DNA from 2 places in the Paractinoplanes abujensis genome. Region 2 is predicted to be linked to the other one. Evidence: riboswitches for the same ligand, from Rfam matches in the RefSeq annotation. Region 2 holds a riboswitch; the other holds the start of a gene.
The links. Region 2 has a riboswitch for ZMP and ZTP ahead of BKA14_RS28745 (glycine hydroxymethyltransferase). Riboswitches for the same ligand answer to the same signal wherever they lie in the genome.
Positions count from the first base shown of each region.

Region 1 (3,354 bases), 2.0 Mb from region 2:
GGGGTATTTCTTGGCCAGTGCGGCGATGCCGGTCGGCTCGGCCATGGCGGCGGTGATGCCCACCACATCGGGCCGGTCGTCGGCGATCTTGACCAGCTCGTCGGCGAAGACGCTCGTCCACTTGAGCTTGGAGGCGGCCAGCGACTTGCCGGTCTCGACGTCGAAGCTGCTCGGACTGTGCAGGCAGTCGGCCTCGTCCTGCTCGGCGGGACGGTAGCCGTAACCCTTGCGAGTGACCGCGTGCACGATGACCGGCGCGTCGAAGCCCTTGGCCCGGCGCAGCGCCGACTCCATGGCCTGCACGTCGTGCCCGTCGACCGGGCCCAGGTATTTGATGCCGAGATCCTCGAACATGGGCTGCGGGCTGACCGCGTCCTTGATGCCGCGCTTGACCGCGTGCAGCACCTCGTAGACCGGCTTGCCCACCACCGGTGTCGAGCCCAGCGCGTCCTTGACCAGGTCGAGCACCTTTTCGTAGCCGGGGTTGAGCCGCAGCGTGGAGAGGTGGTCGGCCAGGCCGCCGATGGTCGGCGCGTACGACCGGCCGTTGTCGTTGACGACGATGACCAGGCGGTTCTTGGCCGCGGCGATGTTGTTGAGGGCCTCCCAGCACATGCCGCCGGTGAGCGCGCCGTCGCCGACCACGGCCACGACGTGCCGGTCCTCGCCGCGCAGGGCGAACGCCTTGGACATGCCGTCCGCGTAGGACAGGGCGGTCGAGGCGTGCGAGTTCTCGATGAAGTCGTGCTCGCTCTCGGCCCGGCTCGGGTAGCCGGTCAGTCCGCCGCGCCGGCGCAGCAGGTCGAAGCCGTCCTGCCGGCCGGTGACGATCTTGTGCACGTACGCCTGGTGGCCGGTGTCGAACAGGATCCGGTCCCGGGGCGAGTCGAACACGCGGTGCAGGGCCAGGGTGGTCTCGACCACGCCGAGGTTGGGGCCGAGGTGGCCGCCGGTGCGCGACACCTTGGCCACCAGGAAGTCGCGAATCTCCGCCGCCAGCAGGGTCAGCTGCTCGGGGCTGAGGCGCTTGAGGTCACCGGGCTCGGTGACGGTCGCCAGGATGCCGTCGGGGGCGGGGAGGGATTCGCTCATGGGGGCAAAGTCTATCGGCGTGTCGCGACCGCGCATCCCAGCCGTTGGGCCCTCCTCGGGTCCTACACACAACCGACGCATCACCGTAACCTGCGATCTCCCGTGATCTACCGCACAGTAACAACCCGGCCGGGGCGGCCCTGGACAGGTCGGGCATCCTTGGTAGCCACGGCGACTGGCGGCACCGGGGATGGATACACCATCGGGGAGCCTGTCACGGGGAGTCGACCGCCTGGGCCCCCGTGCGACAAGGTGGTCGCATGTCCTCAGAAGCCCGACTTCTCCCCGGCAAGCCCGTCGCCGAGGCCGTGCTGGCCGACGTCTCCGAGCGCGCCGCCAAGCTCAAGGCCCAGGGCGTGACGCCCAGCCTGGCCACCGTGCTCGTCGGCGACGACGACGCCAGCGCCGGCTACATCCGGATCAAGCAGCGGCAGGCCGCCGAGCTCGGCTTCGACTCCCCGCACCGGCACCTCTCGGGTGACATCACCCAGCAGCAGCTGCTCGACGTGGTGGCCGAGCTCAACGCCGACAAGAACGTGCACGGCGTGCTCATCCAGTACCCGATCCCGGCCCACCTCGACTACGACGCGGCGCTGATGACCCTCGACCCCGACAAGGACGTCGACGGCATGCACCCGCTCAACATGGGCCGCCTCGCCGTCGGCCTGCCCGGCCCGCTGCCCTGCACCCCGGCCGGCATCGAGGCGCTGCTGGCCCACTACGAGATCCCGGTGGCCGGGCGCGAGGTCGTCATCCTGGGCCGGGGGGCCACCCTGGGCCGTCCGCTGGCCATGCTGCTGGCTCAGAAGCGGCCCACCGCCAACGCCGCCGTCACCGTGGTGCACACCGGTGTGCCCGACTGGGAGCGCTACACCAAGCGGGCCGAGATCCTGATCGCCGCGGCCGGGGTGCCCGGCATCATCCAGCCCGAGCACGTCCGGCCGGGCGCCACGGTGATCGGCGCCGGGGTCCGCTACGAGGGCAAGCGTCTGCTGCCCGACGTCGCCGAGGAGTGCGCCGCCGTCGCCGGGGCGATCACCCCGCGGGTCGGCGGGGTGGGCCCGACGACGGTGGCGATGCTGTTCCGCAACGCGATCACCGCCGCCGAGCGGGCCGTCGCTACAGCAGAGTGACCTTCCCGGTGTCCAGGTCGTAACGCGCGCCGGCCACGCCGAGGTGGCCGGCCTCGACCTTCTCGCGGATGATCGGGCTGCTCGCGGTGAGCGCCGCGACCTGGGCCCGCACGTTGGCCACGACGCCGTTCTCGACCGGGTCGCCGGGCAGGCTCAGCACCGGCTCGACGATCGGGGTCAGCGCGTCGACGATGGCGGCGATGTGCCCCGGGGCCTCGCCACCGCTGCGGAGGATGTCGACCGTGGCCGAGATCGCGCCGCAGCGCTCGTGCCCGAGCACCAGCAGCAGCGGCGGGTCGAAGTGCTCGACGGCGTATTCCATGCTGCCCAGCAGCAGGTCGTCGACGATGTTGCCGGCCACCCGGTTGTCGAAGATGTCGCCGAGGCCCTGGTCGAAGAGCAGTTCCGACGGTACGCGGGAGTCGGCGCAGCCGAGCGTGATGACGAACGGGTCCTGGGCCGCGGCCAGCCGGTGGATCGCGGCGACGTTCTGGTGCGGGTGACGCAGGTGGCCGGTGACGAAGCGGCGGTTGCCGCGCAGCAGCTCACGGATGGCCTCGTCGTAGGTGCCGGGCGAGGCAGGCTCGGCACTGGCGTGGGCCGCGGTGGGGACCACTGTCGCGGCGAGCGCGGTGGCGCCCGCGGCGAGCAGGGAACGACGTCCGATGGACATGGATCTTCTCCGATCTGCGAAAGCGATCGGAGTCTATTGATCTGGGACCACCCCGGCTGTCAGGGTTCCAACAGAGCGACGCACTCCACATGCTGGGTCATCGGGAAGCAGTCGAAGGCGCGCAGCGTGACCAGATTCCAGCCCAGCTCACGAAACGTGGCGATGTCGCGGGCGAGCGCGGCCGGGTCACAGGCCACATAGGCCACCGCCCGCGGTCCGGCCGCCACCACCGAGCGCACCACCTTGGCCCCGGCCCCCGCGCGGGGCGGGTCGAGCACGACCAGGTCGACCGGCCCGGTGACGCGGCGGCGGGACAGCGCGGCGTCGACCCGGGCCTCGACGACCTCGGCGGTCACGTTCTCCCGGGCCGCGGCCGCCCCGAGATGCGAGGCCTCGACCACCGTCGTACGCCCGTGGGTGTGCTCGGCGACGGCCCCGGCGAAGAGCCCGGCCCCG
Region 1 is NZ_JACHMF010000001.1:8,280,869-8,284,222, reverse strand. Features, by position in the region: gene dxs (1-deoxy-D-xylulose-5-phosphate synthase) at 1-1,092, opposite strand, end outside; ZMP/ZTP riboswitch at 1,254-1,337, shown strand; gene BKA14_RS38155 (bifunctional 5,10-methylenetetrahydrofolate dehydrogenase/5,10-methenyltetrahydrofolate cyclohydrolase) at 1,353-2,225, shown strand; gene BKA14_RS38150 (carbonic anhydrase) at 2,212-2,898, opposite strand; gene BKA14_RS38145 (class I SAM-dependent RNA methyltransferase) at 2,958-3,354, opposite strand, start outside.
Region 1: another riboswitch for ZMP and ZTP. It lies ahead of BKA14_RS38155 (bifunctional 5,10-methylenetetrahydrofolate dehydrogenase/5,10-methenyltetrahydrofolate cyclohydrolase); the one in region 2 lies ahead of BKA14_RS28745 (glycine hydroxymethyltransferase).

Region 2 (3,354 bases):
GCTCTGCACCGAGACCAGCGCCTCGGGGTCGGCGTCGCCGTTCGGGGTGTTCCAGTCGAGATCGGGATAGGGAACCGGCTCGCCGTCGCGGATCTCCGCCACCGTGTACCGGACGTCGTCACCCCACTTGGGGAAGTTGACGAAGATGCGGCCGTTGCGGGAGACGGCGACCCCGGTGGGCATCGGGCCGGCCTTGAAGAGGTGGACGGTTTCGAGGGTTTGATCGCTCACGCCGCGCCGCATACCCGCGGAGGCGAGCCCTAAGGCTCCAGGACGGACCTGGAGCCTCAGGACGTCGGTCAGCCCAGGTCGACGCTGGGGTAGAGCGGGAAGCCGGCCAGCAGCTCGGCCGCCTGCTTGTGGACGCGGTCGGAGACGGCCGGGTCGAGGTGGAACTTGGCCTTCGACGTGGCGTCGGGGGTGGTGCCGGCCAGAACCGTGTGGATCAGCTCGGCGATCTGATCCATCTCGGCCACGCCCAGGCCACGCGAGGTCAGGGCGGGGGTGCCGACCCGGATGCCCGAGGTGTACCAGGCGCCGTTCGGGTCGTTCGGGATCGCGTTGCGGTTGGTGACCACGCCCGAGTCGAGCAGGGCCTGCTCGGCCTGGCGACCGGTCAGGCCGAACGGGTGCACGTCGATCAGCACCAGGTGGTTGTCGGTGCCGCCGGAGACCAGCTGCACGCCCCGCTTGGTGAGGCCCTCGGCCAGCGCCTGGCTGTTGGCGACGATCTGCTGGGCGTAGGTGGCGAACGACGGCTGCCGGGCCTCGGCGAACGCGATCGCCTTGGCCGCCATCACGTGGGCCAGCGGGCCGCCCAGCACCATCGGGCAGCCCCGGTCGACCTGCTCGGACAGCTCGGGCTGGGCGAACACGGCGCCACCGCGCGGGCCGCGCAGCGACTTGTGCGTGGTGGTGGTGACGATGTGCGCGTGCGGGAACGGGCTGAAGTCGCCGGTGAACACCTTGCCCGCGACCAGACCGGCGAAGTGCGCCATGTCGACCATGAACGTCGCGCCCACCTCGTCGGCGATCTCACGCAGGGTCGCGAAGTTCACCTTCCGGGGGTACGCCGAGTAGCCGCCCACGATGATCAGCGGCTTGAACTCGCGGGCCGTCTCGCGCAGGGCCGCGTAGTCGATCTGCCCGGTGGCCGGGTCGACCCCGTACGAGCGCTGGTCGAACATCTTGCCCGAGATGTTGGGCCGGAAGCCGTGAGTGAGGTGGCCGCCCGCGTCGAGCGACATGCCCAGCATGCGCTGGTTGCCGAAGGCCTGCCGCAGCTCGGCCCACTCGGCGTCGGTCAGGTTGTTGATCTGACGCTTCTCGAACTTCTGCAGGTACGGCACCTCGACCCGGTCGGCCAGGATCGCCCAGTAGGCCACGAGGTTGGCGTCGATGCCGGAGTGCGGCTGCACGTACGCGTAGGGGGCGTCGAACAGGGCCTTCGCGTGCTCGACGGCGATCGACTCGACCGTGTCGACGTTCTGGCAGCCCGCGTAGAAGCGGCGCCCGATCGTGCCCTCGGCGTATTTGTCGGACAGCCAGTTGCCCATCGCGAGCAGCACGGCCGGCGAGGCGTAATTCTCGCTCGCGATCAGCTTGAGCGACTCGCGCTGGTCGGTCAGCTCCTTGGCGATGGCGTCGGCGATGCGCGGCTCGACGGACCGGACCACGTCGAGGGCGGAGCGAAATGCGGTGGATTCGGCGTTCAGCTCGGACATGGGACCTCTCTATCACTGTGCAGAGGCCCAGGCGCACGGCAGGTCGTCGCCGATCTGCTCGGCGTCGGAGCCGCTCCCCGATGGTTGACCACCTTGACGCGCCAGTCACGGCCCGTCGGTGAGCATACCCGGCGGGCCGGACCCGGGCACTAGCCTGATCATCGTGAACGGCGTGCAGATCCTGCTCATCATCGGCCTGGGCATCTTCGTCTCGTCCATGGCACGACGCCGCGGGGTCGAGCCAGGGATGATCATCGTGGTGCTGGCGGCCGCCGCGTCGTTCATCCCGGGGGTGCCCCGCCTCGAGCTGGAGAGCGAGGTCATCCTCGCGATCGTCATCCCGCCGCTGCTCTACTCGGCCACCCGCGGCGCCTCGTTCGCCAACTTCGGGGCCAACATCAGATCCATCTGGGCGCTCGGCGTCCTGCTGGTCGCGGTCACCTGTGGCGCGCTCGGGTTCCTGTCGTCGTGGCTGCTGCCCACGCTCGGGCTGTCGGTCGCCTTCGTGCTGGGCGCGGTGCTGGCCCCACCCGACACGATCACCACCGTCTCGCACGGCGACGAGATCGGGCTGCCGCAACGGGCCACCACGATCCTCACCGGCGAGAGCCTGGTCAACGACGCCACCGCGCTGACCCTGTTCAGCATCGCCGTGGCCGCCGTCAACGGTGAGCACACCACCTGGTCGGGTGGGTTCCTGGAGTTTCTCCGTACGGCGTCGATCGGGCTCGGCATCGGCGCCTTGTTCGCCTACGGCGCGCTGCGCATCCGCAAACGGCTGCAGAACCCGACGCTCGAGACGTCACTGGTGCTGCTCGTGCCGTTCACGGCGTTCCTGGCCGCCGAGGAGGTGCACGCGTCGGGCATCCTGGCCGTGGTCATGGCCGCCTTCTCGATCAGCGTGAACCTGACGCTCGACCCGCAACATCAGTACCCGGGCGGCTACCGGACGCGGCTGCAGGAGGAACAGGTCTGGCGGGTGCTCGACTTCCTGCTCGAGACGTTCGTCTTCGCGTACATCGGCCTGCAGCTGAAGTTCGTGCTGGCGGAACTGGCCGAGTCGGAGAACCCGGGACTGGCCCGCACCCTGGTGGCGGCGGCCGTCCTGCTGGTCGCGGCGATCGTGCTGCGGCTGGCCGGCGTGTTCGTCATCTTCGGGCGCTGGCGGCTCAAGGAGATCGGGACGGAGCGCCGGGCCGAGTCCGACGTCTACTTCCGGGCCCGCTACCAGCGCTGGCGCGAACGGCACGAACGCCGGGGCGGGGTGCCGCTGCCCGCGCCCACCACCAAGGAGATGGTGCTGGTGGGCTGGACGGGCATGCGTGGCATCCTCACGCTGGCCGCCGCCGCCTCGATCCCCGAGCACACCGCGTCGGGCCAGGAGTTCCCCGGTCGCGACGCCATCCAGGCCATCGCCCTGTTCGTCACGCTGGGCACACTGCTGTTGCAGGGCACGACTATCGGCTGGCTGGCCCGCAAGCTCAACATCGACGTGACCGCCGAACGGGCCGAGACCGAACGGCTGCGCGCACGCGGCCGGGAACTGGCGGCCGAGGCGGCATCACAGCCGGCCGCCGACGTCGACGCGTCCTTCGAGGCCCAGCGGCTGGCGCTGGGCAAGGCCGTACGC
Region 2 is NZ_JACHMF010000001.1:6,291,761-6,295,114, forward strand. Features, by position in the region: gene BKA14_RS28740 (L-dopachrome tautomerase-related protein) at 1-231, opposite strand, end outside; gene BKA14_RS28745 (glycine hydroxymethyltransferase) at 300-1,724, opposite strand; ZMP/ZTP riboswitch at 1,743-1,843, opposite strand; gene BKA14_RS28750 (cation:proton antiporter) at 1,888-3,354, shown strand, end outside.